DNA from 4 places in the Alteromonas sp. S167 genome. Region 1 is predicted to be linked to each of the others. Evidence: predicted binding sites of a transcription regulator. Region 1 holds the regulator's gene; each other region holds the start of a gene.
The links. Region 1 encodes sigma-54, which starts transcription at its own class of promoters, with help from an activator protein. Its sites were predicted from a motif close to GTTGGCACGNNNNTNGNNT; they were not measured.

Region 1 (8,128 bases):
CACTCGCGATGGTTACGGTGTAAAAGCATTGGTTAGCCACGGTGTAACAGTTGCCGTTATCACCGGCCGACGTTCTTCCATTGTTGGAAACAGAATGAAGGCGTTGAATGTGGCGCATATTATTCAAGGCGAAGAGAATAAGTCTGATGCGCTAGCATCGTTAATGAAATCATTAGGACTAAGCGCTGATGAGGTAGCGACGGTAGGTGATGATATGCCAGATACCGGCATGTTTACTCACGCAGCAATAAAGATTGCCGTTGCTGATGCACACCCCTTTGTAACTAAACAAGCAAACTGGATAACCACCCTGCCAGGCGGTTTTGGTGCTGTAAGAGAAATTTCTGACACCATTTTACAGGCTAAAGGCGTTACTGACGGTATATTCGGGGCCAGCGTATGAGCCTGTTTGGCTTTAACCGTTTAGGCGTAAGTATTTCTGCGCTATTCATATTGGCCATGTTGATGTACTTACCGACATGGATGGAAGAGGAACCTGAAGTTACTGGCAGCCAACAGTCAGACGCGCTAAAACCTGCCTACAAGGCTAAAAACTTAACTACTACCCTATACAATCAAGAAGGTCAGCTAAACCATAAGGTGTTCGCTACGTCGATGGAGCACTATGACCAACTTGGTTTCGTACTATTTCAGCAGCCTCAGTACACCCTATATACCGAGAGCAATTCGTCGCCTTGGGTGGTCTCGGCAGTAGAAGGAACCCTGTACAATAACGAACTTATTCAATTAGAAAACAATGTCGTTATTGAAAATCAAACCGGTGATGACTTTGTAAAAACCATCACAACGCAATACATACAAATAAATTTAGACAACAAGCAGATGACATCAGACCAAACAGTTGAAATACTAGGGTCACAGTATGTTATTCAAAGCAATGGGTTTAACGCGAACTTACGCACCCAAGAATACGAGCTTATCGATCATGTACAAACCACTTATTCCCCTAGCAACTAGCCTACTTTTAGCCTTGGCAAGCAGCGGTGTTGTTGCAAGCGAAGCCGACTTTAACAAGCCCATTAAAGTGGACTCAAAGTCGCAGTTTGTCGATGGGAAAAACAAAACATCATTATTTAAGGATGATGTTCGAATCTCTCAGGGCTCGTTAGTTATTAATGCTGACGAAGTAGAAGTTATCGCCACTGACGGCGAAGGAAGAGAAGTTTTCGTCGCGAGAGGAAACCCTGCAAGCTACTCTCAGCAGCTTGAAGACGGTACGCCGGTTTCGGCAAAGGCGAATGAAATTCGTTATGAGGTAGTCAACCGCACTATTGCGCTAACGGGTAAAGCCGAACTTAAGCAAGATACCAGCATGGTGCAAGGCGATAACATTACTTTCGACATGATTACAGAGCAACTGCTTGCAACTGGCGGTGACGATACCGATGGTGATGGCAGAGTAACCACCGTATTTACACCTGAAACCATTCGAAAAGCAAAGTCTCAAGACGACAAAAAAGACAACGAAGGTAACGAATAGTTATGGCGACGTTAAGTGCAAAGAACCTTGCAAAAGCCTATAAAGCCAGACAAGTCGTGCGCGACGTTAGCTTATCGGTATCAACAGGGCAAATTGTTGGGCTATTGGGTCCGAATGGCGCTGGTAAGACCACTACATTTTATATGATTGTCGGCCTTGTTCCGCTAGACAAAGGCAAAATTGAAATAGACGACAATGAGCTTACTCACCAACCTATGCATGAACGTGCACGCCGCGGAATTGGCTACCTCCCGCAGGAAGCGTCTATTTTTAGAAAGCTTACTGTGCATGAAAATATCATGGCTATTTTACAAACGCGTAAAGATTTAAATTCACAACAACAAGAAGAAGAAGCCGACGCACTACTTGATGAATTTAATATTAACCATATACGTAATAGTGCGGGGATGAGTTTGTCGGGCGGTGAAAGACGTCGTGTTGAAATAGCGCGAGCGCTGGCGGCGAAACCACAGTTTATTTTGCTAGACGAACCATTTGCTGGTGTTGATCCTATATCAGTTAATGATATAAAGAAGATCATTCAACATCTTCGTGATAGAGGCATAGGCATTCTTATCACCGATCATAACGTACGAGAAACATTGGATGTTTGTGAGAAAGCGTACATTGTGAGTCATGGCGAATTAATTGCGCAGGGAACCGCAGAACAGGTTTTAAGTAATCAAAAAGTTAGGGATGTATACCTAGGCGAACAATTCAGGCTATAGTTAAAGTAACCGGATTGTCATTTTTTCAGTTTCGCTCTTGGTGTATTCAATTTAAAGTATTTAAATAAGACGTAGATGAAACCATCTTTACAGCTAAAATTTAGCCAACAACTTACCATGACACCTCAGCTTCAGCAGGCTATCAAACTGCTGCAGCTTTCTACGCTTGACCTTCAACAGGAAATTCAAGAAGCGCTGGACTCTAATCCGCTTTTAGAAGTTGAAGAAGGCAACGACGAACCTCAAGGTGAAAAGAACAACATCGACAACGACGACAGTGGCGATGTTCAACCTACGGCTTCAAGCGATACGTTAGAAGCCGGAGATGCGCTTGAAAAGAACGATTTACCAGACGAACTTCCCATAGACAGCACGTGGGATGAATACTACTCGGCCTCTTCTGCGCCCGCGCCTGGCCCAGCCAGTGATGACGAACAAATTTTTCAGGGCGAAACTACCGAAGACATTCAAGAACACTTGCTGTGGCAGATGCGTTTAACCCCTTTCTCTGATACCGACAGAGCCATTGCCATGGCAATCATCGACTCTATTGATGAGTCGGGTTATCTAACCGTGTCACTTGAAGATATTCTAGAAGCGGTCAACGCTGAGGAAGTGTTAGACGAAGACAGCGATGAGCTAATTGAAATGGATGAAGTAGAGTGCGTGTTAAAACGTATTCAAATGTTCGACCCCATTGGTTCTGGCTCACGTTCTCCACAAGAGTGCCTTATGGTGCAGCTACGTCAGTTCTCTGAGGACACACCGTGGCTTGCTGAAGCCAAGCAGCTTATTGAAGAATATTCAGACCTTCTTAGCAGTAAAGACTACCGTACGCTCATGCGTAAAAGCCGTTTGAAAGAAGATCAGCTTCGCGAAGCAATGCGCTTGCTGCAAACCTTGAATCCTCGCCCTGGTAGTGCTTTAGTTACTAAAGAACCCGAATACGTTATTCCAGACGTATCGGTTACCAAAAAGAACGGGCGCTGGGTGGTAGAGCTAAACCCTGATAGCCTGCCAAAACTTAGCGTTAATCAACAATATGCTGCAATGAGTCGTCGTGCAAAAAACAGTAGCGACTCGCAGTTTATTCGCTCACACATGCAAGAAGCCAAATGGTTTATCAAAAGCCTAGAGTCGCGTAACGACACCTTAATGAAGGTTGCTAATTGTATTGTGCAGCAACAGATGGGCTTTTTTGAGCATGGCCCAGAAATGATGAAACCAATGGTTCTCAATGATGTCGCAGAAATGGTAGATATGCACGAATCCACTATTTCACGCGTCACCACGCAAAAGTATATGCATACGCCTCGCGGTATATTCGAATTGAAGTATTTCTTCTCGAGCCACGTAGCAACCGAGTCGGGTGGTGAGTGTTCATCTACAGCGATACGTGCATTGATCAAGAAGTTAGTGGCAGCTGAAAAACCTAGCAAGCCGCTAAGTGATAGCAAGATTGCTTCATTGTTGGCCGAACAAGGCATTAAAGTTGCCCGGCGAACAATAGCAAAATACCGGGAATCGTTATCGATCCCGCCGTCGAACCAACGCAAAAGCCTTATTTAACGGGCTACATAATATAAGGAAGACGAAATATGCAAATCAACCTTACTGGTCATCATGTCGAAATCACCGACTCTTTGCGTAATTATGTCGATACGAAGTTCAGCAAACTTGAACGTCACTTTGATCACATTTCTAATGTGCATGTCATCCTGAACGTTGAAAAATTAAATCAAAAAGCCGAAGCGACAGTTCACTTAAGTGGCGCTGAAGTATTCGCATCCTCAGAAAATACCGACATGTATGCGGCGATTGACAGCATGGTTGATAAGCTCGACCGGCAGGTAATCAAGCATAAGGAAAAACTCAAAAAACATTAGTAGTTAATTAAGTATGGATATACAAGCCATCGTAAGTTTGGACCGCACCGAGTGTGCGGTTCAATGTAATAGTAAAAAGCGTATTCTAGAAATCATTGCCGACATTGCGGCTAAAAATAATGAGAATATAGACGGCGCTACTGTATTAAACAGCCTAATGTCGCGAGAGCGTATGGGGAGCACCGGCATTGGAAACGGTATCGCCCTTCCCCATGGACGCTTAGCTGGTCTTGATAGAGTTATTGCAATTGTGGTAACCAGTACACCAGCAATCGATTTTGATGCTATTGATGAAAAGCCGGTAGATATCTTTTTTGCACTTTTGGTACCAGAAGAACAAACCGAAGGGCACCTACAAACGCTAGCCACCGTAGCTGGCAAGCTGAACAATAAAGACACCGTAAAAGCAATAAGACGCGCAACCACCAGCGACGATATAATAAAAGCGCTGGGCTAACGTCGTAAGAGATATGATCTCACTGCAATAAGCAGTGCGTGCTTAAGATTTTAATAAAGGGAGAGGCAAGGTGAAGCTGATTATTATCAGTGGTCGTTCAGGCTCAGGGAAATCGGTCGCACTGCGAGCGTTAGAGGATTTAGGGTACTATTGCGTAGACAATATTCCCGTGAACTTACTGCCTACCCTAACCCACACTGTGGTTGATGAATATGACCAAGTGGCAGTAAGCATTGACGTTCGAAACCTACCTAAAAACCCCAATGAATTGGTAGAAATACTCGACTATCTACCTAGCTCGTGGTCGATGACTATTGTGTATATCGATGCCAGTGATGACGTTTTGGTAAAGCGTTTCAGCGAGACACGTCGGTTGCACCCGCTTGCTAAACTTAACAAATCGCTTTCAGAGGCCATTCAAGCCGAGTCGGCACTACTTGCCCCCATCGTTGAACGTGCAGACCTGTATTTAGATACCGACAAACTTACTATTCACCAGCTTGCCGAATTAATTCGCGAGCGTATTTTGGGTAAGAAGAGTTCAAGGTTGGTATTGGTGTTTGAATCATTTGGTTTCAAGCACGGCATCCCCAAAGACGCTGACTATGTATTCGATGCGCGGTTCTTACCTAACCCACACTGGGAACCAGATTTAAAACACCTAACTGGCTTAGATGCACCGGTAGAAGTGTTCTTAGGCTCTCAGCCAGTTGTTACTAAGTTTATCTGGCAAATACAAAACCTTATCACCACATGGTTACCTCATTTAGAGCGAAACAACCGAAGCTATGTAACAGTAGCTATTGGATGCACTGGCGGCCAGCATCGCTCGGTTTATATTGCACAAAGCCTGTCGAAGACCTTCAGTGAAATTCACCCAGATGTACAAATACGTCATAGGGAGTTGAACCAGTAATGAGTAATGGAAAAGTAGGTTCTATCGAAAAAACAATGACCATTGTCAACAAGCTTGGATTGCATGCACGCGCAGCTACCCAGCTTGTGCAGTTGGCCAATCAGTTCGACGCTAAAATTGTACTGAAAAAAGAAGACAAAGAAGCCGATGCTAACAGTGTTTTAGGGCTAATGATGCTTGAAAGCCATCAAGGTGAGCAGGTAACTGTGGTGGTAGATGGTGATGATGCACCAGCAGCCATGGCGGCTATTGAGCAACTTATTGCAGGAAAGTTTAACGAAGAAGAGTAAGTGCATTTGGCTAAATAGCGTTAGTACTATTTAGCATTTACTTTTTAACTCTCGTGGTTAACCCCCTGTATTGGCGAAATATTCGTCATTCGGTCATAATAAATACGTAATCGGTGTTTTAATTATGACAGCACAACAGCAAGTACGATATTCTTATCATAATACCTAATCTCAATGCAGCATTGCATATTGGGTTCTAGCGTTACTCTTAAACCTGTTTAGCTTGGTAGGACTCGCTATTTATGGCAGAAGCTCTCGTCTCTAAATACGTACAAACCCAACTTCGTGCACTAAATGGCGCACTGAACAATGGTCAGTTTGTTTCTGTACGTAAGCTTTTGCTTGAACTTCCCCCTTCAGATGTAGCTCACATTCTTGAGTCTAGCCCTAGCCGCACCCGTGATGAGCTATGGGAATTGATAGACGGCGATTTTCATGGCGATATCTTAGAAGAGCTTTCTGACGATGTAAGAAACGGTATTATTACCAAGATGCTGCCTGCCAACGTGGTTGACGCTCTTGAAGAGATGGATACCGATGACCTGGCAGAAACCTTAAGCAGCCTACCAGAGCCAGTACTTGCCGACATTCTTGATTCAATGGATGCGCAAGACCGCCTACGCGCGGAACAAGCCCTTTCATATGGTGAAGAAACCGCCGGTTTCATTATGAATACCGACACCATAACGCTGCGTCCAGACGTTACTATAGATGTTGTACTTCGCTACATTCGCCTTAAAGGTGAGTTGCCAGAAAATACCGATACCTTTTATGTGGTAAATCGCACCGATAACTTGGTAGGTATTGTACCTGTGACCCGTTTATTAACTGCCGATACCGACGAAAGAGTGTCGGACATTATGGACGAAGAATCGGAAGCGATACCGGTGCATATGCCAGATGACGAAGTGGCAAGCTTGTTCGAACGTTACAATTGGTTGTCGGCGCCTGTCGTGGATGAAAACAATCGATTGGTGGGCCGAATTACCATTGATGACGTGGTAGATATTATTCGTGAAGACGCAGAGCACTCAATGATGAGTATGGCCGGTCTTGATGATGACGAAGATACGTTCGCCCCGGTTATGCAGAGTACTAAACGCCGTTCGGTTTGGCTGGCAGTGAATCTTGTGACTGCACTAATGGCAGCGATGGTAAGCGATTTGTTTGAAGCAACGCTTAGTCAGCTAGCTGTTTTGGCTATATTAAACACCATAGTGCCGAGTATGGGTGGCGTTGCCGGTAATCAAACCTTAACCTTAGTTATTCGCGGTATGGCACTTGGGCACGTTAATGCTAGCAACAGCCGATGGTTGATAACAAAAGAGCTGTCTATTGGTTTCTTAAACGGTGCTATTTGGGCTGTGCTTATTGCTTCTGTTATTGCGCTGTGGAAGCAAGATTATATGCTAGGGGTTATTATTGCTTTTGCCATGTTGGTAAACATGATTGCCGCGGGGCTAGCGGGTGCTACCCTACCTATGATTATGAAGCGCCTTAAAATAGACCCAGCGCTGGCAGGTAGCGTTATACTTACTACCATTACTGATGTTGTGGGAATTTTCGCATTCCTTGGTACAGCCACACTATTTTTGATCTAAGCGCAGTTGATAGAACACGCGAGCCTAAGCGCTGATGGCTTTTCACTCGCTGAGGGCTCTTCACTCGCTAGGGGCTTCTAAGCGCTAAGGGCTTTGCCCACAAATCCCTCAACATTAAGCTTATAACCCACACCCCATACTGTTTGCACTAGCTGTCCGCCGTTTAACGGTACAGACACATTATCTAGTTTGTTACGCAAACGGTTAATGTGTGTATTTACCGTATGCTCATAACCTTCATGATTGTATCCCCACACGGCAGTAAGTAACTGGTTACGAGAAAACACTTGATTAGGATGACGACAGAAGTAATCAAGAAGGGCGAACTCTCTTGCCGTAAGCGACAGTGTATGACCGCCTAAAGTAACGCTATGATAACGATGATCTACCTTTAATGGTCCTATTTCTATACTGTCATCACCAGCATTCAGCGCAGTGCCATTATCAACCGACGGCATACTTCTGCGCATATGCGAGCGAATTCGTGCTATAAAAACCCGCTCATTAAAAGGGCCTTGGAGGTAGTCGTCCACTCCTGCTTCAAAATAATCTGCTTCATCAGCAGGCATTGGTATATCAGCATCAACTCTACCCTCGACAGACATTACCCAACAGTCTGGGTTGTTACTAACCAATGAGCGAATACGTGACAAACACGATTGATCAGCATGAGATTGCACAATAACCAGAGAGTAATGCTGAGCAGATAACAGTGACATAGCCGACTGGTAGTTCGACACAACGTCGTG
Region 2 (8,128 bases), on a different contig from region 1:
CGCGGTAGCGTTTACCGCTGGCCTTATGATTTTGCCTGCTATTTTCTCGTTTAATCCCGAGATAAATCCAGACGAGTTAAGCGAGTCGTCAGTGGGCATGATATTCACATACTTGCCGAATATCTTTTTAGCGCTTCAAGACTCAATTGGTTATTTAGGGGCATCTTTTGTTGCTAGCCTTTTCTTTTTATTGGTGTTCTTCGCAGCAATTACGTCTTTGGTTTCTATCTTTGAAGTACCTGTTGCAGCACTTATGGATGAGAAAGGCGTTAGTCGTAAATGGGCATTGGCGTCACTGGGTAGCATCATGATCGTGCTAGCAATTTTAAGTGCGCTATCGTTCGGTAAAGTAGAGTTCCTTACACAGTTTATGCATTATGCAGGTGTTGATAAGTCGCTGTTTGACGTGATTATCGACGTATTTTACGAGACTATTTTGCCACTTAATGGCTTACTTATTTGTATCTTTGTAATTTATCGCTGGAAGAGTGCTAACTTTAATGCCTCATTGGAAGAAGGCAGTGATGGTTACAAAGGCAGCTGGTTTGAAAAGTATGTGGATGTTTCATTGAAAACATTTATACCGCTAATTCTGCTGGTTATTTTTGTTAATACTGTTGCGGTTAAATATTTCGGTTTTAGTGTGTTCGGCTAAGCTTTTAGCATCCCAGTACGCACAAGACTAAGTAAATAAAAAGGCGGTAGCATCAACATGCGCGACCGCCTTTTTTGATCAATCAATTTTGATTAACCCAAAAATCGAACAGTTGACTACATTACGTCAATACATATCGTAAGGGTCTGCGTAAGTCGGCGATATGCCTACTTCCTTCCAGCTTTTCTCAGCATTTATCACCTTTCCGCAAGGCGCTAATTCTGTATCACTGAACGTGGGCTCGGGAATGTTAAACGCTTGTGCCGCTTTAACGTAGTAGTCTCCGCGTTTTGGATGTGCAGAACTGCAAAGTTGAAACACCTTGTTCGATAAGGGTTTTGTGATAATAACCTTTAGTGCCTCAACCACATCGAGAATGTGTACCAAATTTACTCTCTTATTTCCGGCACTGATATCTCGTCCGCTGAGCGATTTTGCGGGGTGGCGGTCTGGACCCACTAAACCGGCTAAGCGCACAATTGACACCTTAACTTTTTCGCTTAGCGTTAATAAACGGTTTTCTATTGTCACATGGGCATGAGCCGATGCCGTCTCAGGTGAAGTAGGCGAATTTTCAGTTATTATATCGCTGGCTCTATTGCTAGTTGCATCGCCGTATACTGAAGTTGTGCTGATAAATACAATGTGCGATACGTTCGCAGCAATAGCATCATCGATGAGCGACAGCATGTTCTTTGTGAAAGTTTCAAGGTTAGTGCTTCTGCGACCTGGAGGTATGTTAATAACGAATGTGGCACCGCTTAAATGTTTTGTGAGCACGCTAGTAGTGTCGCCTAAAGTAAACTGAACACCCTCAATACCTTGTGCTTTAATTGCACCTACCTTGTCTTCACTTCTGGAAGTGGCAACCAAGCTATATTCATCCTTAACGCTGGCGGCTAAATAGCCTGCTAACCACCCGTAACCGCTAATTACTAATTTGTTCGGCACTCTCTTCTCTCCAAAAAAGCATTTTCGTTTAAAAGCGTAAAGCCGCTTAAGACGTATAGTCGTTTAAAACACAATTGTGCCTAAGCATAACCTAACTAATACCTTGTTGCTGCAATGAATATACGCACAAAAAAGCCGAGTTGTTTTACCAACTCGGCTTGTCCATTTTCTGCTGTATTTTTCTGCTTTCGCTTTAACCTGTCCGCTTCCTTGAAATAAGCCGTGGTGAAAGCCTTAGTTTCAGACCTTTACCACAGTAAGCGTTAAGCATTATTACATGCGCATCTCACCGTGACTTTCCATATCTAACAAGTTCAAATCATCTAGACCTGAAATTGTTGCCTGCATTTGGCCTTCGGCGTAATCAGCTTTTTGTAGCACTTCACAAAGCGCGTCAGCTTTTTCTTCAAGTGCTGCTGCTTGAGACTCTAGACGAAACTCCAAGTCTTCGCCCCACGTCTCCATGCGCTGTTCAAATTCTGACATATCACCACCTTCCCACAGCATTTGAGTACCCAGTGCTATAAGAATGCGACCCATAGATTCGCTTACTAGCGACTCTAACTCTGCTTCAAACTCTTGCTCCCAGCTTTCATCAAACCAGCCTGGTTCTTCAAACTCAGTCGAGTCGACACGAAGGTTGCCGGCATCGTCATAGAAAGAAGTTGATAACTTAGTTTCTAATGAGGTAAACAGTGCTTGGAAATCATCGTCCATGGTGTTGTCGCCAAGCAGTTCGGTAAATACTTCGCTTACTGCCACGTTGGCAATTTTTAAACCTTCACTTGCGATAGTAAGTGTCATTGGAATTGCCATATCGATACTGTCGTAGTATTCGGTTACCCAGCGCTGCTGTTCGCTATCTAGCGCTACGTCTTTGCCGTTTAGCGTTAGGTTATAGTACTGGTCAATTTTCACTACGTTGCCGCTGTCCATTTTAACGGTTAGGTCGCCTTGGTAATATTGAATGTGACCATCAAGCTCTACATCACAGCTGTTGTTCTGAAAGTGTGTATCGTGGGCCATTGCTTGGCCACTAAGTAAAGCACTTGCTACTGCAGCTGAAACCAATAATTTGTTCGACATTGTTATTTCCTTAATCAAAATTGACGAAGCAACGCTTTCTTGAACCACATCACACCGCGGGTGGCAATGGAGCGTGTTGATAGGTTTGATTTTGCAATGCGCTTGCCATTATTTATTGTTCAATAAAATCAATGGTTTGCGATTTTTTATGCGACTGTTTAATTTAAGGTTTATTCAATACTTAGCGAAAAAAGTGATTTAGTAGCAAATTTGACCAAGATCAATTTTGATGAATTTGTGGCGATTTCTGGCTAATTAAACTAAACCCAAGCATGTTCAAAACATTTTTATTGGTGCATAATACCGCCAATTATTTTTAGGGGTACCAAAATGGCTGATTGGATTAATGCAATTATGTTTGGTGTTGCGCTAATTGCCTTTACTCTGGGGCTAAGCAGCATCGTTATGGGCTTAATGACTGCGAAAGCAGGTGCAGAAGGCATGCAAGAGAAAATTGAATACGGTTTCTTTGGTGTTACCGGTTTGATCGTGTGTATGCTTATGGCCTATGCCTTGGCGTAACTTTTGTCTTAGTACATAACTTACGTCAAAAAAACCGGCTTTTGAGCCGGTTTTTTTGTGTCTTAATATCTGTTCAAAACAAAGTGCGACGAGATGCAATGTAACTAATCCGCGTCAGCGCTTTGTTCACTGTCACCTTTAAGCTTGTTTTCATTATGACTCGCGCGCTCTTCTTTAAGATACTGCTCACGCTGAGCTAACAGCGATAGGTGGCCGTCTCTTTGGTAAGCCCTTAGCTCAAACGATGCAAGCATAGCCATCACATGATCAAATACATCAGCCTGTATTTTCTCGTACTTTACCCACGCTTTTTCAGCACTAAAGCAGTAAATTTCCAGTGGCAGCCCAAGTTCATTCGGCGGAAGTTGACGTACCATTAACGTAAGGTCCTGATTAATATTGGGGTGCTTACGAAGATAGGCCTCAAGATAGGCTCTAAAGGTACCAATATTGGTTAACCGTCTGCTGTTTAGCAAATCTGACTCATCAATAGACATATCGCGGTGATAGTCGCGAAGCTCTGTTTTCTTCTTTTCAATATAGTCATTAATGAAGCGAATACCCGACAAGCGTTCTAGCATATTGTTGTCGCAAAGCTTAATAGAATGTATATCGATATACACTGCACGTTTAATTCTTCGCCCGCCTGACTCCTGCATGCCACGCCAGTTCTTTACTGCTTCTGTGGTTAAACTATAAGTCGGCAGGGTTGAAATAGTATTATCCCAGTTTTGTACTTTAACGTTGGTTAAACCTATTTCCAGAATTTCGCCGTCTACTTCGTACTTGGGCATCGAAATCCAGTCACCGGTGTTAAACATTCGGTTCGCAGCAATTTGAATACCGGCAACAAAACCTAAAATTGTGTCTCTGAAAATAAGCAGCAGTACAGCAGCTATTGCGGTTAAGCCTGATAAAAGCAATAAAGGACTTTTGCCCACAATAAGCGAGATGCTAAGTAAAATAGCAACGATGGCAAAGGCAAGTTTAGAAACTTGAATAAAGCCAGTGATAGGAGCACGACGCGCCAGTGCCGATGCGTTGTACACATCTTCTATCGTACTTAGTAATGCATATACTGCAAGAACACCGCTATACAGCATATAAAGTTGGGCGCTTTTTATAATGGCGCCGTGCATCACGGCTTCATCTTCTATCAGCACAGGTGTAGCAATATAGATAAACAGAGCAGGAAAGAGGTGCATTAAACGCCTAAAGAAACCGTGTTCTTGTAGGGCGTTATCCCAACGGTTGTTAGACTTATATACCCAGTTAGCAATTTGAGGACGTATTAATAGCCTAGCAATAATGTAAATGAACGCTGATACAACAAGTATTGTACTTAACGCTAATACATTAAAAAGCGGGTCTTCCGTGGTTAAGTTTGGAAAGAGATCTTTAACGTAATGAACAAAGGTATCGCGTATAGAAGAGCTCATCTCCATAGCTTATGACTCCAATAAATTCTTAATGCGGTTGTCTTTGTTTTTCCACAATCCGTTAAGCCAATTCTGAAAATACACGCGAAACTCTGACTCGGTTTTAGCGGATTCCTGTTGTAGTTCTGGCACCGGCGTAACGTTAACGTCTATTACGATTTTTGTCATACGCCCGCTAAGCATGGCCATCATTGGGTGGCGTTTGTTTTCAGGATATAGCAAAGAAATATCAAGCACATTGGTAAATAACTCGCCCATTGCGGCAAGCGTAAAAGATACGCCACCAGCCTTTGGCGGTAATAGATTCGTATAAGGGCTTTGCTTTTCTATGTGCTTATCTGTAGTGAAGCGGGTGCCTTCAACAAAGTTAATCACGGTTGTTGGTACCGTTCTAAACTTCTCACAATAGGCTTTTGTGGTTTCTAAGTCTTTGCCTTTTTTCTCTGGGTATTTTTCAAGATAAGCCTTGGTGTAGCGATGCATAAAGGGCATATCAAGCGCCCACGCACCTAACCCAACGAAAGGAAGCCAAATTAACTCCTTTTTTAAGAAAAACTTAGGGGCAGGAATACGATGGGTGGCAAACTCAATTAATAGAATAATATCTAGGTAGCTTAGGTGATTGGCAATAATTAAATACCAGCGGTCTTTAGCTAATTCGCCGTGAACCGCACACTCAATATCTACGCTGTTAAACAGTCGAATAAGTAGCACGCTGATGCGCCCGAAGCTAAACATTAGGGCATGCATTACGCTATTCCAAGCAGTCCTAATGCGACCGTTAGGCAGCAGTAGTTTTACCAGGCCAAGTAAAATAATAAGCCCACCCCACAGCGCTAAATTAGCAATTTGAAGGGTAGTGTGAATAACGAAAATAAATGGAGCCAGTACTGCACGGATCATAATGGTTTCTGAGTTGCGTTGAGAGAGTCTAATAAATTGTCTTTTGCTTGCCAGCGTTCATTAAGCCACGCTTGAAAGCGTTCACGAACGTGAGGATCGTCAAAATATTTATCGCTAAAAATGCCGTGCTCCATAATATCTTTAATGGGCATAACATCAATGTTTACTCGAATATTTCGCACCTTCCCGCTTACAAAATCCCAGAACGACGGAACGCCTTGTGGGTAATCAATGGTGACATCAATAAGTTTGTGCAGATGGTCGCCCATTGCCGAAAGTACAAATGCAACGCCACCAGCTTTAGGCTTTAAAAGATGCGCAAAAGGCGACCCTTGCTTAGCATGCTTACCAGCAGTAAAGCGTGTTCCCTCTACAAAATTCATAATACTGACAGGCTTTGTACGAAATTTTTCACACGCCTGGCGCGTGGTTTCCATATCTTTACCTTTCAGATGAGGATGTTTTGCTAGGAATGCTTTTGAGTACCTGCGCATAAATGGAAAGTCGAGTGCCCACCAAGCTAGGCCAAGAATGGGTACGTAAATAAGCTCTTTTTTGAGGAAAAATTTTAAAAAGGGGATTTTGCGATTAAATACGCGCTGAAGTACAAGAATATCAACCCACGACTGATGGTTTGCTATCACTAAGTACCAATCATTACGGGTTAACTTTTCCAGGCCATTTACTTGCCACGACGTGCGGCCGCTAATTCGTTGGTTTAAATTGTTAACGCTAATCCATGCGGTGGCACACGCATCTAACAAATAAGATATAAAACGTCGCCATGGTGCGATAGGAATGAGTTTAAATACTGCCAGAATAAAGATGGGGGTAGACCACAACACAGTATTGAAAAAGTATACGATGACAGAAATAGTGCCCACAATATGATGCAGCAAAGCGTTTACCATTGTACTTACCTCAAAAATTAGGCACTTAGTGTAAACGAACTTGATCTAAAATCCGATAGAGCCTTTACTGAATCACCAATAAACATGTAAATAATTAAAGATAAGGAGTTGGAATGAAGCTAGTTGGCGAAAATAGAGTATTTGGTGGTAGACACCTTCGCTATACGCACTCGTCTGAAACAACGCATTGCGAGATGACATTCGCACTGTTTCTTCCCCCTTTCGCGTCGGCAGAAAAGCCTGTGCCTGTTCTGTATTGGTTATCTGGACTAACGTGTACCGACCAAAACTTTATGCAAAAAGCAGGGGCTATGAAATTGGCTGCCGAGCTTGGCATGGCCATTGTTGCACCTGATACCTCGCCGCGAGGAGATGATGTACCCGATGACGAAAACGGTGCTTACGATTTTGGGCATGGGGCTGGGTTTTACGTTGATGCAACGCAAGCGCCGTGGGATAAGCATTACAAGATGTACAGCTATATCACACAAGAGCTTCCTGCTTTGATTGAACGCGAGTTTCCAGTCACCAAAGAAAAAGCCATCAGTGGCCATTCCATGGGCGGTCATGGTGCGCTAGTTATTGGCATGCGAAACCCTAATAAATATGTTTCTGTATCGGCGTTTAGCCCTATTGCGAACCCAAGCGATTGCCCATGGGGTAAGAAAGCACTTAGTCTATATTTGGGCGAAGATAAAACTGCGTGGGAAGACTACGATGCATCCCTATTGCTTGCGAATAAAGCGCACTACATTCCTATGTTGGTAGAACAAGGCACAAAAGACGAATTTCTACAGGACCAGTTAAAGCCGCAATCTCTGGTGCATGCTGCGCAACGTTCTGAAACGCAGCTTACATTGAACATGCATGAAGGCTACGACCATAGTTATTACTTTATTGCTTCTTTTATAGAAGAGCATCTTGAGTTCCACGCAGGGCACATGGGCCTTATCTAGCGTTTTATTTCATTGTTTCCTTAAAAGCCGAGGCAATGCCCTCGGTTTTTCATTGTGGCAGTAAGTAAAATTGGTCAAGTTTCATAGTGCTATATGTTTACTCATTGAAATCTAAACCTGCCTTATTGTTTTTTTATTGAACATAGGTACTATACGCCGCTCGCAAACGCATGCCCTGCGTTGCCTGTGTTAATACCAAGTAAGTTGAGGTTGTTTGAACGTGCCTATCACTGAGTTAAATCGTAAATTTTCTGTCGCTCCAATGCTGGATTGGGCTGGTTGAATCGCTTCGAGTGTTGTTTTATATAGCGTTTACCTAAAGCTCTTTACCCCAATTCCCCTATATGGTCCCCCCGTTTGAGGACTAATAACCCACTATAATGAGAAATGCTGCAATTGCTAGTGTGTAGCAAGGTATTTGCGAATCGCTGCTCTACGTTTGAATGTGCTTAGTAACTTCTCTCTTGGCGAGCCTATCTAATTTTAGGACCAACCAGGAGAATATTATGAAGATCACAAAAGAAAGAATGTTCAACACACTAATCAGGTTTGCTAATTCTAGTATGAGGCTAGGCTATATATTCCTCGCATTCACATTATTTCCATGGGCACACGAATGCATTTCGGTGGCGCTTCGTTGGAAATCAATTACCGAGGCTAACTTAGAATATAATGACTACTTTTATTATCACTGTGTTTGTGTGG
Region 3 (8,128 bases), on a different contig from region 1:
GTTGGCGCGGCGAGCGGCCTGATGCGTTAAGCCCAAACAGCTTCTTTTGTTTGGCGTCCCACACTATTGCAAATAAATCACCGCCTACGCCGCACCCCGTAGGCTCGACAAGCCCTAGCATGGCATTAGCTGCAATAGCTGCGTCTACTGCGGTTCCGCCTTGTTTTAAAATATCTAGCGCAACTTGTGTAGCAAGCGGCTGACTGGTGGCTGCCATTCCGTTTTTAGCAATAACTTCAGAACGACTGGCAAAAGGCTTTCCGGTAATTCGATCGTAAGCGGCGGCTGACACACTAGTAAATGCTAAAGCAGCTAAAAGTAAACGCACAGTATTTCGCATATTTTTCCCTTCAAGAAATCATTTGCCGACAGCAAGGAGGATGGTGCTAAAAAGCCTAACTCAAGCAACTTAGATTTTTTTGGCTTGGCCTGCTTTGTTCAGACAACATCCACATTGCATTTGCATCAGACTAAGGCTATTTCAACGCCATGATGTAGCAATATTGTCATAATACGCACAGCACGCTGAAAAGTGGAATAAAAATAAGACAAATGAAAAAAGCCCCGCGATTGCGGGGCTTAAGCGAAGTAATTAAGGCATTAAAATTATTGTTTTACATTGCCTAATCAAGACTCTGTTAAGAGCGGCTGCTAGTGAAGTCTGGGTATGCTTCCAAACCACATTCACTCATATCAACGCCGTCGAACTCTTCTTCTTCACTTACGCGAATACCCATAACGGCTTTAAGTACAAGCCATACAATTAAGCTAACTACGAATACCCAAACGAAGATTGTTGCTGCGCCAATTAGCTGACCTGTAATGCTTGAACCGTCGTTAGTGAAAGGAACAAGGATAAGACCAAGTAGACCTACTACGCCGTGAACAGAGATTGCACCTACAGGATCATCAATCTTAAGCTTATCAAGACCAACAATTGAAAGTACTACCAATATACCGCCAAGGCCGCCAAACAGCGTAGCTTGAAGCGGTGTAGGTGTAGAAGGCTCTGCTGTGATAGCAACTAGGCCTGCTAGCGCGCCATTTAGTACCATTGTAAGGTCGGCTTTACCAAACAGAATGCGTGCAACGATAAGCGCAGCAATTGAACCACCCGCAGCGGCAGCGTTAGTGTTCATAAATACAATGGCAACCGAGTTTGCACTTTCTACTGTAGCAGTAGCTAGTACAGAACCGCCGTTGAAACCAAACCAGCCCATCCAAAGAATGAATGTACCTAGTGTTGCTAGCGGTAAGTTAGCACCTGGGATAGCATTTACTTTACCGTCAGCAGTATATTTACCTTTACGAGCGCCAAGTACTAGTACACCAGCAAGTGCAGCTGCTGCACCAGCCATGTGAACAATACCTGAACCTGCGAAGTCAGAGAAACCAAGGTCGCCTAGCGTATACATACCGAATACTGCTTCACCGCCCCATGTCCAAGCGCCTTCCATTGGGTAGATAAAACCTGTCATAACAACAGCGAATGCAAGGAATGCCCAAAGCTTCATACGCTCAGCCACCGCACCAGATACAATAGACATTGCCGTTGCAACAAATACTACTTGGAAGAAGAAGTCTGCAGAAGGTGCATAGGTTGCTGGCTCTTCAGCAACGCCAGTTGCGCCATCAGCCATAATGCCGCTTAGGAAAGGACCCCAATCGCCGCCGCCATACATTATGCCGTAGCCACACACCATATACATGGTGCATGCAATCGCGAATAACGCTACGTTTTTAGTTAGAATTTCAGTGGTATTCTTTGCTCGAACAAGACCTGCTTCAAGCATCGCGAAGCCTGCAGCCATCCACATTACCAATGCGCCGCAAACTAGAAAATAAAAGGTATCTAGCGCATACCCAAGTTCAAAAGTGATTTCCATTATGGTTTTCTCCGCAAAATATATCGTTGTGGCTTACAGCGCGTCGCTATCCGACTCACCAGTTCGAATACGAACGGCATGTTCAAGGTCATATACAAACACCTTGCCGTCTCCAATTTTGCCTGTTTTGGCTGCGCCAACGATGGCTTCAACCAGGCGTTCTACCTGATCATCCTGAACAGCAATTTCCAGTTTGACTTTTGGTAGAAAATCCACCTGATATTCAGCGCCGCGGTAAAGTTCAGTGTGTCCTTTTTGACGTCCAAAGCCTTTTACTTCGGTAACGGTCAAGCCGTCGATACCGATTTCTGAAATGGCTTCACGAACATCATCTAGCTTGAACGGCTTGATGATAGCTGTGACTAGTTTCATGTGTTGCTCCCAGTTTTATGTGTTGTTATTCGATAAATCGCGTGATTTACAAGAGATAAACCAAGAGCTATGCCACAAATAATTATTCAACAAAATCATATATATAGTCATAGAAACCAGACATTGCGCACGAAATAACGCACCAACATGGTGCAATGACTTGTTTTTGCCCAATGATGGCGCGGAAAAGCCTGCTCGCACGTTCAGTAAACTAAAAAGTGCGATGAAATTAGGATGGAACTATTTGTTAGGGGTAAGGGTCTGTTGATAACTATGACGACTATTTCTGACAACTTTTACGCCCCAAACCGTTTCGATACCAACGATAACGGCGGATTAAGTTCTGATAGCGCTACTCGACCTGCATTCGGATGGCGGGCATTGTTCTCGTCTTTTTTCGTTCATTTTTTAGGGGTAGCCATAATAATTGTTGCAGGGCAGTGGCATCTTGTTGAAAGAGAGCCTGCTGAATCAAAGCCATTACCTGCACCAGTGCAAGCTACGCTCTATTTCCCCCAAATACCCAAACCTCAATTACCTTCTGAAAGTACGCCTAACAATGTTAAAAGCGACACGCCACAATTAGAGACACCATCGGAGGCAGAAAAACCTACACCTAAGCAGCAAGTTGTTGATGAAAAGCCTGTTTCAGATGCAGTAGCGCCAATAATTAAACAAGCCAACGACGTTAATGAACCTCCGCCTGCTGCTTCCAAGGTGCCGCCTCCCGCGAGTCAGGCAACACCAACAACCCCAAATCAAAGAGCGGGTCGCTTAACGCTTTCCCCTAAGGAAGCAGTAGCCAACTATTTTGATGGCTATAATCGACAGCAACTACGAGGCGTGGCCCAACAAGAGTCTTCTGCGTATCAAAGTAAAAAACAAAGCCCAGACTTAGTCGATACAAGAAAAGGAGAGCCGGAGCCTTTAATACCACCTCGCCCAGTGAAAAACGTGAACTGCGCTAGCACAACTAACAAGGTTATAACGTTTTTAAGTGGAATGGCTGGCGGTACGTTAACGTGCACCAAAATGGACGACCATAATCGTTTTATTGATGCCAGAGTACAAAAAACGCCCAAAGAAGGGCAATAGGCGCATAATGAGACAATACAAAAAGGTATGTGCTATTTTCTTTTATACACACCAGGCGACTGACCAAATGTCATCTTAAAGCGTCGCGAAAAGGACGTAACGTCGTCGTAACCTGTCGCCAAGGCAACGTCTAAAATGGGTGTATCTGTGTTTCGTAATAACGCACGAGCTTTTTCCATTCTTGCATGCACTAAATAATCTCGTAAGCTCATACCGGTAGAGGCTTTGAAGCGCACTTTGAATTGAGTTTGTCCCATACAGGCAATAGCTGCAAGCGATGAAATTGTGTGAGCTTCAGACAAGTCATTGTGAATGTGAGAAAGTACTGGCGTAATGCGTTTATCGTTCGCAATTCCAGCCTTCGCCTGTGCTAACAGCGCCCAAAACAAACGTGATGTTTCTTGCTGGGCGGTGCGCTCTGCATACGATAGATGTACTTCAATAAAATGCAAAAAAGACTGTAGCGAATGGTCAACTTGAAAAATAGGGTTGTGGGCATTTTTTAGTTGTTCGGGAACATCGTACATATCAGCAACAACAAACTTCGAAAGCTCATTGGCTCTAAAACTGTGCTGCTGTGTTGGTGAAATACAAATTCCTTCCCCCACACCAACGCTGCCACTGTAGTCGTCCAGGGTTATTTCTATGTGCCCATTTATTGGAAGCACAAGCTGGAAATGGTCGTGCGCGTGACTACACATAGCCTTTGTATAAGAGCGAATAGAAAGTGATGCGAAATCAGATGTATTCATGTCATTATTGCCAACGATAAACTGCTCAGCGTATGCTTTGCTTTACCTAACTAACGATACAAGGATATTAACGTGGCCGCAGCCAATTTACTTGCCCTACTCGACGATATCGCAACATTAATGGACGATATTGCTACTATGTCGAAGGTAGCAGCACAAAAAACCGCTGGCGTGCTGGGTGATGACCTAGCGGTGAACGCAGATCAAGTTCAAGGTGTAAAAGCAGATCGCGAGTTACCTGTGGTTTGGGCCGTGGCTAAGGGCTCGTTACTCAATAAAGCTATTTTAGTGCCGGCCGCTTTAGCAATAAGTGCATTTGTTCCAGCATTAATAACCGTGCTGTTGGTGCTAGGTGGCCTGTACCTTTGTTTTGAAGGTGCTGAAAAGCTGCTGCACAAGTATTTACCCCACGAAGATGAGGTTCAGGCACGAGAAGCTCGTATTGAGGCACTTACTCAAGAAGACGTTGATATGGTTGCCTTCGAAAAAGACAAGATAAAAGGCGCTATAAGAACCGATTTTATTTTATCGGCAGAAATCATTGTTATTGCGCTTGGCACAGTAAGCGATGCTTCTCTAACTACGCAAATAGGTGTTTTGGTTGCGCTTAGCCTTGCGATTACCGTTGGAGTATACGGACTTGTGGCAGGCTTGGTAAAAATGGATGACGTCGGTCTTTATATGCTTCGCAAGTCGCTTACTGGAAGTATGAACGGACTGCAGCGTTTTATTGGAAGGGCGCTACTTGTTACAGCACCAGCATTAATGAAAACATTGGCGGTTGTGGGCACCGTGGCCATGTTTTTAGTAGGTGGCGGTATATTAACTCACAGCATTGGCTTTATGCATGTAATAACAGACTTGTTCGTAAGTGCTGCGCCAAATGCCGCATTGGTGATGTCTATTCTTGCTGATGGCATGGTAGGTGTTGTTGCCGGCAGTATTATCGCGCTCGTATTCGCCTTAGTTTCCAAATTAAGAAAGTAATTATTTCAAGTCCCTTTAGATAGAGAGCGCATTTGGGCGCTTTCTATCTTTTTCTATTAACACTGACCTCTTAAGCCTTTCCTCTTAGCCCTTTCCTCTTAAAAGCGCCAAAACAAACCCAAATCCCCCAAAAAATTCTAATTAGTGTTTTTGACCAACTTGGTTTCAAAAACGCTAAATTTTAGTTTTCTTGTTTCTTTGGCATTCTTAAAAGATCTTTTTCATAAATTAATAACCATTAAAATTCAAACACTTACAACAATTCCAAAAAGTGGCACATCCCTCGCTATAAACTAATTGTTAATTGATAACGACTTAATATCGAAACCCTTAGCAACACGATAGCTGCCACGCAGTATGTTTCAGTGCAGTGTCTAACTTTACTTTTTGGAGATTATTATGCTTTTCGGTCGCAAACTTTTCACTGCACTTAAATTATCTGCTGTATTGGCTACTGGCGCATTCAGCGCATCGGCAATGGCAGAAGCCAACCACAGCGTTGAAGCTTACACAGATATGATTGTTGAAAGTGCGGTTTATAGTGTTAAACAAGATTTGTCTTTAGGCGTAACGTACGACGTGCTTACTGCTAGCCACACATTTGAGCCAAAAGCCGACGACAACACACTGATTGCGGAAATCACGATTACGTCTATTGAGCCAGAAGTCGAAGATAAGAACGCAGACGACAACGACGCATAAGGAGCTTGCTATGTTAACCGCCGGTACACTGTTTATGTTAGTGCTTGGCCCGTTTATCGCCTTTATGGTTAGTGCCTTGCTTTTTTCAACAGCACGCATGTTCTTGCAAAAAGGTCATTAAGATTGCTAGAGCGTGTTGACCTTCGCGTTACGTTTTTAGCCGCTTTGCGGCACCACAATTTGTTCCCTTGCCTTCCCTGGGCACTTCGCTCCAGAGGGAGATAGAAAGCACGCAGTTATTGCCAAGTGATGGTGTTTTCTATCTTCTTACTGGAGTTTTTTTATCCAAAAATTCGCTCCCACCAGCTTTTCTTTTTCTGCTTACGTTTCTCTTGAACTGGCTTGCCTGCGCAGTCTTGCTGTGCCGGGGGAAGCACATCAAGAATGGCGGGAACGCTTAAGCTGCCAGCACATCCAGCCACTACTACTGCACCACTTTTAGCATCAAAGTGTGCTATGCCAAGACCTTCAGGAAAACGGCGTGACAATGACTTCGGCGCTTGAGACTTCATGTAATTGATAAACACGGGCAGCGCACCACCGGCTCCGGTTAAGTTAACCGGCTGATTATCGTCGTTACCAACCCACACCGTTACCACGTTGTTTCTATCGAAGCCACTAAACCAGCTATCGCGGTAGTCATCGGTTGTACCCGTTTTTCCTGCCATATTCACACGCCCAAAGTTTGCACCAACGCGCTTGGCAGTGCCATCTGTGGTTACTTTGTAGAGCGCATAATTTAATAAATAGGTAGCAGCTTCGTCGGTACGTTGAGAATAAAATTCAGCTTTCTTCCACAATAACGCGTTCTCCGCTGTCACCACAGAGGTAACCGTGTGTAAAGGTACGTAACGCCCGTTGTTAGATAGTGTTTGATACATCTGATTGGTGACGAAAGGAGTAAGCTCAAAGGCGCCTAGCGTTAACGAAGGCACTTTCTCCACTGGGGTATTTACGCCTAAGCGCGCCAACGTGTCAGCAATAGCATCTAAGCCAACCTGCATACCCAAATTAACAGTAGGTACATTTAAAGATTCAGTTAGCCCTTGTAGAAGCGGCACCTGCCCTCTAAAAGTTTTGTCATAATTTTTAGGCGACCACTGCTGTCCATTTTTACTTTCTAAAGTAATAGGCTCATCCATCAAAGGGGTAGCTAAGTTGAACTGAGTAGGATCTTCAAGTGCCGTTAAGTAAACTGCCGGCTTTATTAGCGAGCCAATAGGCCGCTTGGCATCCAATGCACGATTGAAGCCTTTAAACGCATAGTCTTTACCACCTACAATCGCCCTTACTTCACCGCTGCTACTGTCAGTAACTACCATTGCGCCTTGCAAGGCGGCCTTTCGGTCTTTTTGTAGTCCATTTAATGTACCAGCAAGTGCTTTTTCTGCACGGCGCTGCGCTACTATATCGAGGGTTGTAAATACCTTAACCCCCGAGTCGCGCAAACTTGGCTCTGCAAGAATTTCATTTAGCTCTTTGCGTACTCGCTCCATAAAGGCTGGGTGTTTTCCGCTTGCTAAGCTTGCGCCGCTTGCAAGCCCTAAAGGCATGTTTATATAACGCTCATATTGCTCACGATTTATTTCGTTTTCGTCGAACAACATTCGCAACACCAAATCACGTCTTTCCTTGGTGCGCTCAGCATATTTACGAGGGTTGTAGTATGAAGGCCCCTTTATAATTGCAACCAACGTTGCAATTTCTGGCGTGCTTAGCTCGTTGGCAGGGCGGTCGAAATAGAAGTAACTCGCCAATCCAAAACCGTGCACAGCCATATCGCCATTTTGGCCCAAAAACACTTCATTTAAATAGGCTTCAATAATTTCAGACTTGCTGTAACGCGCGTCAATAATTACCGCCATTAGCGCTTCTTTGGCTTTTCGAACAATAGAACGCTCGCGAGTTAAGAACATGTTTTTCACTAACTGCTGGGTTAGCGTACTACCACCTTGCACAGTACGGCCGGCGGCAATATTTGCCATTAAAGCCCGAATAATAGAAAGCGGTGCTACACCGTGATGGTTATAAAAGTTCCTATCTTCCACCAAGGTTAATGCCCGTGGCAGCATGTCGGGAATAGTGTCTAGCGATACCAACATTCTGTCTTCATGAGAGCCGCTAGTCATGCGGGTTACCAACCACGGCTCTAACTTCACTGAGCCGTAGGGGCGATCTTCCGATTTATCATATATCTCGCCAATGCGGGCACCACTCCAGGTAATAACCAAATGTCTTAATGGCTCGGCCCCTTCAGGAAATTGAAACGCTCTTCGCTGAACATTCAGCACGCGGTTTTGGTAGCTGTATTCGCCACTACTATTAGCAAACGCA
Region 4 (8,128 bases), on a different contig from region 1:
AATAAGTATTTCCGCCAATGGTATACTCGTTGCAACTCTTATGGTGAACCCATAAATTGTAAGGAGAGCATTATGGCTACACAGTCGTCATCAAATTCTCAGGCTAAAAAGTCAAATGGCGCGAAACCGGCAAGCGAGCCGTCACACCCTATGACAGATCAAATGAAAGCATCATTGCACGCGTCAATCGATAAGCTTGCTGATACTGCGGGTGTTGCAGAAGAGAACATCCGTCAAACAGCGACATCTTCTGCACAAAATATGGCAGCGCGCAAAAAGCTTGCCGAGCAAAAATGGCAGGAATCTAAAGTGCGAGCCTTTGCAGTTGAAAACCCGGTAACCACCGCGGGTATCGCGTTTGCTGCCGGCATGCTAATTACCTCATTATTGAGAAAAGCTAAATAGGCATGTACGCCCCCGACTTCAAGAGTGCTCAGTTCTCGCTGAGCCTCGATAACCCATTCCAGCTTACTCCTCCAAGGGAGCAAGCTTTTTTTAGCACGCAGCAATACAAGGCTCATGCAAATAAAGTGCTTAATGAAGAGGTGGATGTCGTACAGTCTACGACAGATAAAATGCAACAAGCGGCTGACGACGTGAAAAGCGCTTACGCGGAAAAAGTACATCAAGGTGCATCTTTTTTTTCGCTATTAAACAGTGAACTAATGTTGGTAAAGAAATCGGTATTCGTCACCGTTTTTGCTTCGCTCGCCACACTGGCAATTAGTGCTATATGTTGGTTATTACTAAATGCCATTTTAGGTGCTGTGTTATATGATTATGGTCTAAGTCTTATTTTTATACTGTCCATACTTTTCACCATCAACACCCTTGTAACATTCATGTGTTTTAAATTGGCAAAAACGGCACTCAAACATACCAGTTTTGATTCGCTTATAAATACAGCTAGCACAGTGCTTACCCAAGACAATACGAGCTCACACCAAAAACCATAAGGTATCTACATACCATCATGTTTAATCTACTTCTAAAAACAGAGTTAAAGAATATCGAAGCACATAAGCAAAACTATGCTGTGCAGAGACTAAAAGCCAATATGGCTGTAGAAAAAGCGCAGTCACAGTGCGCTGAGTTAATGGGAGAACCAAGTGTTTTGGCCGCTATTGTAACTGTCGGTGCTTTTAAAGGTGCAACAAGTCCGAATGTGACTCAACAACGTAAAACTGCTTTAACATCAATTGCTAAAACTGGGCTTTTTAGCCTGTTTCGCTGACTAACCAATGAAAGAGAATAACAATGAACAAAACCTCGCGCGTATCACAACTTTACAAAACTAGTCTAATTCTTAGTACAACATTTCTATTGCTAAACGCCTTATCAGGTTGCGCCTCTGCTCCCATTGCAGCTCCAACGCCCTATAAAGCAGCTACAGTAAAATCGAGTTATGGCTATTCAAGCAAAAAAGTATCTGAATCAGACTATGTTGTTTTATTTAAAGCCACCGACAAAACCCCTGCCGACCTAGTTCAACAGTATGCGCTTCATCGCGCCGCAGAGATTGCCGAAAAACAAAACTTTTCGCACCTAGAAATTGTGAAAACAAATGTTGAAAAAAAGCCACAGTTAGCCAGAGAAGTGGTTGCCTCAAACGAACCGCCTCAGGCGTTTCAAAATACCCAGTGCACGATGTCTGGATGTGAAGAGGTAGCACAACCTATGGCTGGCGCCACCAGTAACGACATTGTGAAAACCCAAATTAACGACGTGTATTACACCATAACGGTGAAAATGGCGAATAGTGCAGCAAGCTTGGGCAAAAAAGCATTCAGCGCAAGGAGCGTTCTAGAAACGCCACTAAAAAGGAAGAAGTAGCGAGTCTCAAAAATCGAGCTTCGCCGGCAACGAGTATGTTTTTGTGATTGCTTCACGCTCTTTTTTGGCAGTTAGACTTAACTTAATTTTCTATTAATGAGTTTTTAATGTTGTAAAAAAGTAAGCGTAATCATTGGTGTATAGACTTAACCACATAAGATGCAAAACGTAAGTTATGCAGAAAAGATTACTCAGTTATATATGCCAATGACGAAGGAGTCATATCATGAAAAAACTAGCTACGCTAACCACCAAAATTGCTGCTACCGCTGCCGCTGTTATTTTTGTTACTGGTTGTAGTGCCGTTGCGAAACCACAAATGACTGCTGCTAACAGTGCACCGATGATAAAGGCTGACGCACTAAATAACGCGCTACTGTACTCAGACGAGTGCATTACAGAGCGCGAAGTTGTAGAGGCGCAAAAGATGTGGGGTAAGGGTATTGTTCGAATTGGTGCCGTATTCACAGATAAGGGTGATTACTCAAAAGAAGCAGCCGACTTTATTCAGGACATGTATGGTTACGACCTAAGTAGCGTATTGTTCAAGCCTACGCTTGCAGCCAACGATCAGTTCCGTGGAAGCTTTGATGCTGCATTGTCTTATTTCGTAGGAGGAAACGACGCCTATGCGGAAGACAAAGGCTTCGCAATTAAGCCATACACTAACGTGAAGTTTGATAACGTAGGCATTATTAACAACAGCTGCAGAATGGCCGTTGCGATGGGTAACTACTTCTTTACCGACACAAGCGGTGGCGAAACAAAAGTGGAATACACCTTTGCCTATGTGAAAGACCGCGAAGGCGACCTTCGTATTGTTGCCCACCAGTCATCACTACCTTACAACCCTAACAGCAACTAAGTCGTGATAGGTTGTTATTCAAGGTGAAGCGTATTGGCGCGCTCTATCCATTCCAAGTCTTTGGTTTGCTCATCTAGCGTGCCTTTCGCATCTTCTAAGAAGATTTGACAAAAGTAGTCTACCGCGGGAAGTTTCTCGCGGTAGCGCTTTAGCTGAACTTCCATTTCTTTCATAGCGTTAGAAAATTCACCATTAGATTTCGACAGCTCGTAGTCACACTTTAGGTAAGCGCACAGTACATCGGCAGCCTTTGCCAGGGTTACGTGGGCATCTTCTTTATCTTGCTCAATAAGCGGCTTATAGCGCGCCTGTAATGCCTCAGGCAATGTTTTGATTAGCATCGACTCGAATCTACGCTCTAACTTCTTAATTGCTGCTGTAGTTTCTGGGTCATGATATTTCACCGGGCTTGGGATATCACTCATTCCTGCTATTTCACTGCCTTCATGAAAAATAGCCATAGCAGCAACACGATCAGGGTTTATCTCTTCATTAAAAATATCGCACGCAATAGCGCCTAGCATATGTGCCACGACAGAAGCCTCATATATATGTGTTGAAAGCATCTCTTCTTGGAACTGCGCCATTAGCGGCCAACGCTTTACATTACGCGCCCGCTGCATTAAACCAATAAATGCTGAATGCGTGTTTGCCATACCCTTCCCTTTTATTCGAATATCTTATTTCATTTATATCAACACTATTTAAGATAGATTGCTATCTTTTCACCAATTCCAGCTTTAACTGAATTGTGTAAAAAGTGCAAAAATTCATGTAAGCCGTTTATAAACAATATTCAAAGCTGATGTGAAAAACACAGAAAAAAGCCATTTTATCATTAAAAAACAGAAACTTAACAAAACAGGCACAAAGCTAGCATCAATTAATATGAACTTCATGGAAGCAATAAGAGGATATCGTTATGTTAGGTTGGGCCATTACATTTTTTATAATCGCCATTATTGCAGCAGTTTTTGGTTTTGGTGGTATTGCAGGAGCAGCTACAGGTATTGCGCAATTTTTATTCTTTATTTTTATCGCGCTACTTGTAATCTCGCTTGTCGCTAATGCCTTACGCGGTCGGGCACCTCGCGCATAGTCCGCTAGAGCATTAATAGCAATACTATATACATTTTAGGAAAAGGAGTAAGGATATGTTTTCATTTAAAAATCTTTCAAAGGTACTAGTAGCATCAGCTTTCGCACTTTCATTAGCAGCATGTGGTGATGGTGAAGCAGAAGACGCTGGCGAAGAGCTAGATGAAATTGTTACCGATGCAGGTAACGCGGTTGAAGACGCTTGTGAAGATGTGAAAGAAGGCGTAGGCGCAGAAGATAAAGACTGTTAATAGCATTCTTTTCTGTCCCAACAAAAAGCCAGACGTAGTGTCTGGCTTTTTTTATTGGGTTCGCTTAAGTATGTATTGAAAGACCGTTTATACGGCCTTCAATGGCACTGCGCTTACACTTCCTGACCGCCTAACTCTAGCGCAAGGTCGTCTAATGTAGAAAGCGTGGCATCGAACTCGCCTAACACATAACGATACTTAACGCTTACATGATGATCGCTTCGACCAAACTTAACGCGTAAGCCTTCGGCATCGATATGCTTTACCGTGTTCAGAAACCGATAGGCCGACATTTCTGTTTCAAACTGATACTCGACATGATTCTCCATTTACGAGACAACCTCAGGGTTCGTTTGAATAACATTGATGATGCGCTGCTTAAGGTGCTCTTCCTCAGCCGAGATATCGCCGTGAGAAAGCCATTGAGACAACAGTTCACTTGCACTAGCAGACTCACCGTTTTCAAGCTTGGCCGTCATCATTTGAAGCTGCACACTGGTGCGTGTGCTGCTATCACTTTCAGGGCTTGGTACATCACAGGCTACCTCAAGCGCCACAGTTAACCACGCACGATTGTGAGTAGTGTCAGCGCTTGATGCACCTTCTATTAGAGTTGCCCAGCGCTTACCAAGTGTATTTGTCATAGCGTTAATATCATCTTCGCTTGCCGACTCACCCGCTTGCAAAAGACCAACAAGCGCTTCGGCTTTCGCTACGACGGCTTGGTTCCTTTTTTCGCGCTCAAACGCCTTACGCTTCGTTTTGATGTCATCAATACGACGCTGCACTTTTAGTCGCTGTGGTTTTGGTAGCGCTTCAGACTGTTCGATAACGTCACTGATTGCTGCATTAAACACGTCGTAGTCAGCGTTTATCTCTAACGACGATAAAGACTGTATTAGTGCATCCAACTGTGAGTTTGCTTCATTGTGTTGAGACTTTCTTTGCGCTTTTAAATTCTCGAAAATAGCATCGTTTGCTTTCTTAAACTCTGCCCACAATTTGCTTTCCTCACGCTTTCCAGCATGTCCTATTGCCTTCCATGCGCGCTGAGCTTCTTGTGCTTCATCTGCTGCAGCGTTTATGTCTTCCGCATCTACAAGCGTTTTCACTTGCTCAACAAGCTTGCGTTTTTGAACTTGGTTCTGTGATTGCCAATCGTTCACACGTTTTAAGATAGGCGCAGAGCTTTGTTTCCACTGTTGTTTTAAACCTTCATAAACGCTTTGCTCTACCTGACCAGCGCTATGCCACTGCTTGGATAACTTATCAAACGCTTTCGCTAATTCGTCTATCGGCATGTCTTCGCTAAGGTCTGCTACCGACGAAATAATACCTTCACGCGCTTTTAGTGAGGCCTCTCGTGCTGCATCAAGTTCGGCGTAGTGCTTACGACATGGTTCAAAAGCTCGTTCTAACGCCTCATCGAAATCCCGCTGAAGTGCAGCATCCTCTACACTTCTTTGCTCATCTGTCTGCACAACAGAAGTAAGCGTTAACCACTGCTTACGAAGGTATTTAATTGCGTTACTGCGGGCTTTTATATTTTCTACCGGTGTGGTAGCAAGCGCCTTTGCTTCTTCAAGTAACGCAGGTTTGCGCGGCGCGGCCAAATAGTCTTGCCAACCTTCTAAGCGCGAAACGTCGTCAGCAGTTTTCTTAAAGCGTTTTTCTATCTGACGAAAGGCATCTTCAGATAGCGCCTTTACACTGCCATCAAGCTTTACAAACTTACTTAACGCAGCGCGAAACTTGCCTTGGCTTATTAAATTATCAACAACGCTAATTTGCTTTCGCACCTGCTTGAGCGCGTCATTTAATGCATTTTTCTTCGCTTTTTCCTGTGCTTTCACTTTTGACAGCACATTGTCGAAGCGATCAGTCAGCGGCTGTGGTACGCGAATCAATTCAGCGCTCGCTAAACGGTATTCCTTCACGGCCTCATCAAATGTCTGCTTTACTGCTTCTGTATTTTCAGCAACATCAATTCCAGTGCTATCAATCTCTGTGTTCGCAATTTCAGCACGTCCAATGTTTTCAACCGTTTCTGGCGCATCAGTGTTATTTTGTGCCTCACTCATCTCAATTAGCTTTAGGCCAAGTGCTTCAACTGTGCCTAATTTCACAAGTAGCTTTTGACCATATTGCTGCTGCATTGAGAACCGTTCGAGCTTGTCATTAAGCTCTACAAGGGCGGCTTTACTTTTCTCAGACAGTTGCGCATTACTATCGATGCGCGCTAATTGCTCAATCGTTGCTTCAACGGCTCTAACGCTTTCATTTACTGTTGCTACATCGGCAAGCGTTGCCTCACATAAGCGTTCGTTGTACAGCCAATTCACCTGATTCTTAGCATGGCCGAGTTGCTGTTCATATAGCGCTCTGGTTTGTGCTAACTGTTCAGACTGCTGCTTGGCTTCCCACTCGGGTTTTATTCGGTCAATGTAGCGCTCAACTTGCTCAACTATTCGCGATTGCTTTTCTCGGTATTCTTCTTGCTCTGCCATGCTGAGCAATTCGTATTGCCCAGCAAGCCCTGTTAACTCACTATCAAGGGCAGCCTTTTGTTGCATTACCACTTCAACGTCGCTTTTATCGCGAAGCGCCTGATACTTAGAGAGACATAGCGTAAGCTGCTTTTTAAACTCCACAGGCTTTTGCGCAGCTTCGGCAATGGCGCTGATACGCTCTTCAATTTTGTTTACGAGTGCTTTGTCTTGCGCCTTCTTAAGCCATTTTTGCAGAACCAAAACGTCCGTGCTTTCTGCAACAAGTTGATTTTGCAAATTGGTAGAAGCACCATTAAACAATACAAACTGCGTAAAGCTTGGCTTAGCAACCTTTGCTATTAGCGCTTTAGCAAGTTCGTCATTCGCAACTAAAGCACTGTCGCGCTGAACTATTTGCGTAATTAACTCGGCGCTTGCTGACTCTTTAAGAAAAACCGCTTTGTCGTGTTCTGAAAGCGCTAATGAACTGTTGCCTAAAAGTGCATCGTTCACTTGCTTTTCTGCCGCTTTCTTCATTCGGCCGTCTTTCGCTATTTGCGACATTTTCGACCATAGTACGAAGCTGTTTAGCTTATTCAGCGCTGCCAAACTTACATTTGCGTCTTCATCATTAAACGCAAGTTCATGTAATATTGTTTTTTCTTGGGCTTTGTCTGGCGACAAATTCTCAATGGCCTGTATCCGTTTTTCAGGCTTTGCGCTTGTGTAAGCAGGCGCAAAAAATCGATTAAATATCATCCTGTTTAAACCGCGCTATTGTATTTTCATCATCTTGTTTATCGTTCAAAGCGCGTTTAAAGTCTGACTTGCTTTTGTGAACAATTTCACCACTTTCGCCCACAGTCATGTGTTCGGAAGACTTCTCTATTTTTGCTTGATAAAGCATAACAGCTTGCATGCTGCTTGCTTTTTGCTCTTCATTTAATGGCGTGCCGTCAGGCCATTTACCGGTTTCGACAGCACTGCGCAGACGCTCATAGATTTCTGGCGTCATGCTGGCAACTAATACTTCTATATTCATTTAGGAAAACGCTTAATGTAAACAATACGAGCACGATTAACGAGGTACCATACAAACCCCACTACCGCCCCAAGGATAGCTAAATTGTGTTGAAGATCGCCTGGGCGTGTTCCACCCCAGTACATAAAACCAAAGCTTGCAACGAAAATAAGCATAGCAAGTAGAGACTGGTTTTGAATACTCTGTAGTTTTTGAAATTTTTGTAAGCTTTGCTTGCGCTCAATGTCTTCAGACGTTGCATCACCGATTTTAAAATCGCAGTGTGGACATGTTTTTGCTTTGTCGGATGTTTTTTTACCACACGACGGACAGTCAACTAATGCCATATGTTGCTCCTGTTTTTGGGTGCGAATGAGAACGCTGCTTCAATGCATAATCAGCAGGTTTTTGCGCGGATGAGTATAATACTTAAGTTACGCAATTTTATGAAGTCGATGACCTCAATTGCCAATAAAAAATGCGCGCTTAATAACACGTTATAGTGGTATTTACGCGCGCATTTCAAACGGGTTCACACCCGCTTTTATTTCAGTTAACTCACTTACTTGTT

Region 2: V7R35_RS16840 (DUF2884 family protein) is a predicted target of sigma-54. The motif match lies at 2,784-2,802, and genes of this name have one in related genera.
Region 3: glnK (P-II family nitrogen regulator) is a predicted target of sigma-54. The motif match lies at 2,317-2,335, and genes of this name have one in related genera.
Region 4: V7R35_RS11285 (DUF1328 domain-containing protein) is a predicted target of sigma-54. The motif match lies at 3,560-3,578, and genes of this name have one in related genera.

What each region holds. Positions count from the first base shown of each region.
Region 1 covers NZ_JAZETR010000008.1:215,960-224,087, reverse strand. The annotation lists gene kdsC (3-deoxy-manno-octulosonate-8-phosphatase KdsC) at 1-403, shown strand, start outside; gene lptC (LPS export ABC transporter periplasmic protein LptC) at 400-978, shown strand; gene lptA (lipopolysaccharide transport periplasmic protein LptA) at 947-1,501, shown strand; gene lptB (LPS export ABC transporter ATP-binding protein) at 1,504-2,229, shown strand; gene V7R35_RS13775 (RNA polymerase factor sigma-54) at 2,305-3,798, shown strand; gene hpf (ribosome hibernation promoting factor) at 3,828-4,115, shown strand; gene ptsN (PTS IIA-like nitrogen regulatory protein PtsN) at 4,129-4,572, shown strand; gene rapZ (RNase adapter RapZ) at 4,643-5,488, shown strand; gene V7R35_RS13755 (HPr family phosphocarrier protein) at 5,488-5,778, shown strand; gene mgtE (magnesium transporter) at 6,021-7,379, shown strand; gene V7R35_RS13745 (response regulator transcription factor) at 7,457-8,128, opposite strand, start outside.
Region 2 covers NZ_JAZETR010000013.1:43,531-51,658, reverse strand. The annotation lists gene V7R35_RS16850 (sodium-dependent transporter) at 1-655, shown strand, start outside; gene V7R35_RS16845 (NAD-dependent epimerase/dehydratase family protein) at 782-1,606, opposite strand; gene V7R35_RS16840 (DUF2884 family protein) at 1,880-2,692, opposite strand; gene V7R35_RS16835 (hypothetical protein) at 3,023-3,214, shown strand; gene V7R35_RS16830 (mechanosensitive ion channel family protein) at 3,319-4,659, opposite strand; gene V7R35_RS16825 (acyltransferase) at 4,663-5,556, opposite strand; gene V7R35_RS16820 (acyltransferase) at 5,553-6,467, opposite strand; gene fghA (S-formylglutathione hydrolase) at 6,581-7,423, shown strand.
Region 3 covers NZ_JAZETR010000009.1:32,299-40,426, reverse strand. The annotation lists gene ggt (gamma-glutamyltransferase) at 1-340, opposite strand, end outside; gene V7R35_RS14065 (ammonium transporter) at 639-1,886, opposite strand; gene glnK (P-II family nitrogen regulator) at 1,920-2,258, opposite strand; gene V7R35_RS14055 (hypothetical protein) at 2,532-3,353, shown strand; gene V7R35_RS14050 (AraC family transcriptional regulator) at 3,386-4,105, opposite strand; gene V7R35_RS14045 (DUF808 domain-containing protein) at 4,178-5,092, shown strand; gene V7R35_RS14040 (hypothetical protein) at 5,492-5,794, shown strand; gene mrcB (penicillin-binding protein 1B) at 6,076-8,128, opposite strand, start outside.
Region 4 covers NZ_JAZETR010000006.1:210,074-218,201, reverse strand. The annotation lists gene V7R35_RS11315 (DUF883 domain-containing protein) at 73-405, shown strand; gene V7R35_RS11310 (hypothetical protein) at 408-956, shown strand; gene V7R35_RS11305 (hypothetical protein) at 974-1,234, shown strand; gene V7R35_RS11300 (CC0125/CC1285 family lipoprotein) at 1,258-1,833, shown strand; gene V7R35_RS11295 (phosphoribosyl-AMP cyclohydrolase) at 2,060-2,698, shown strand; gene yfbR (5'-deoxynucleotidase) at 2,713-3,354, opposite strand; gene V7R35_RS11285 (DUF1328 domain-containing protein) at 3,621-3,797, shown strand; gene V7R35_RS11280 (hypothetical protein) at 3,853-4,047, shown strand; gene V7R35_RS11275 (hypothetical protein) at 4,161-4,376, opposite strand; gene V7R35_RS11270 (DUF349 domain-containing protein) at 4,377-7,295, opposite strand; gene V7R35_RS11265 (YeaC family protein) at 7,285-7,578, opposite strand; gene V7R35_RS11260 (zinc ribbon domain-containing protein) at 7,575-7,904, opposite strand; gene V7R35_RS11255 (alanine/glycine:cation symporter family protein) at 8,120-8,128, opposite strand, start outside.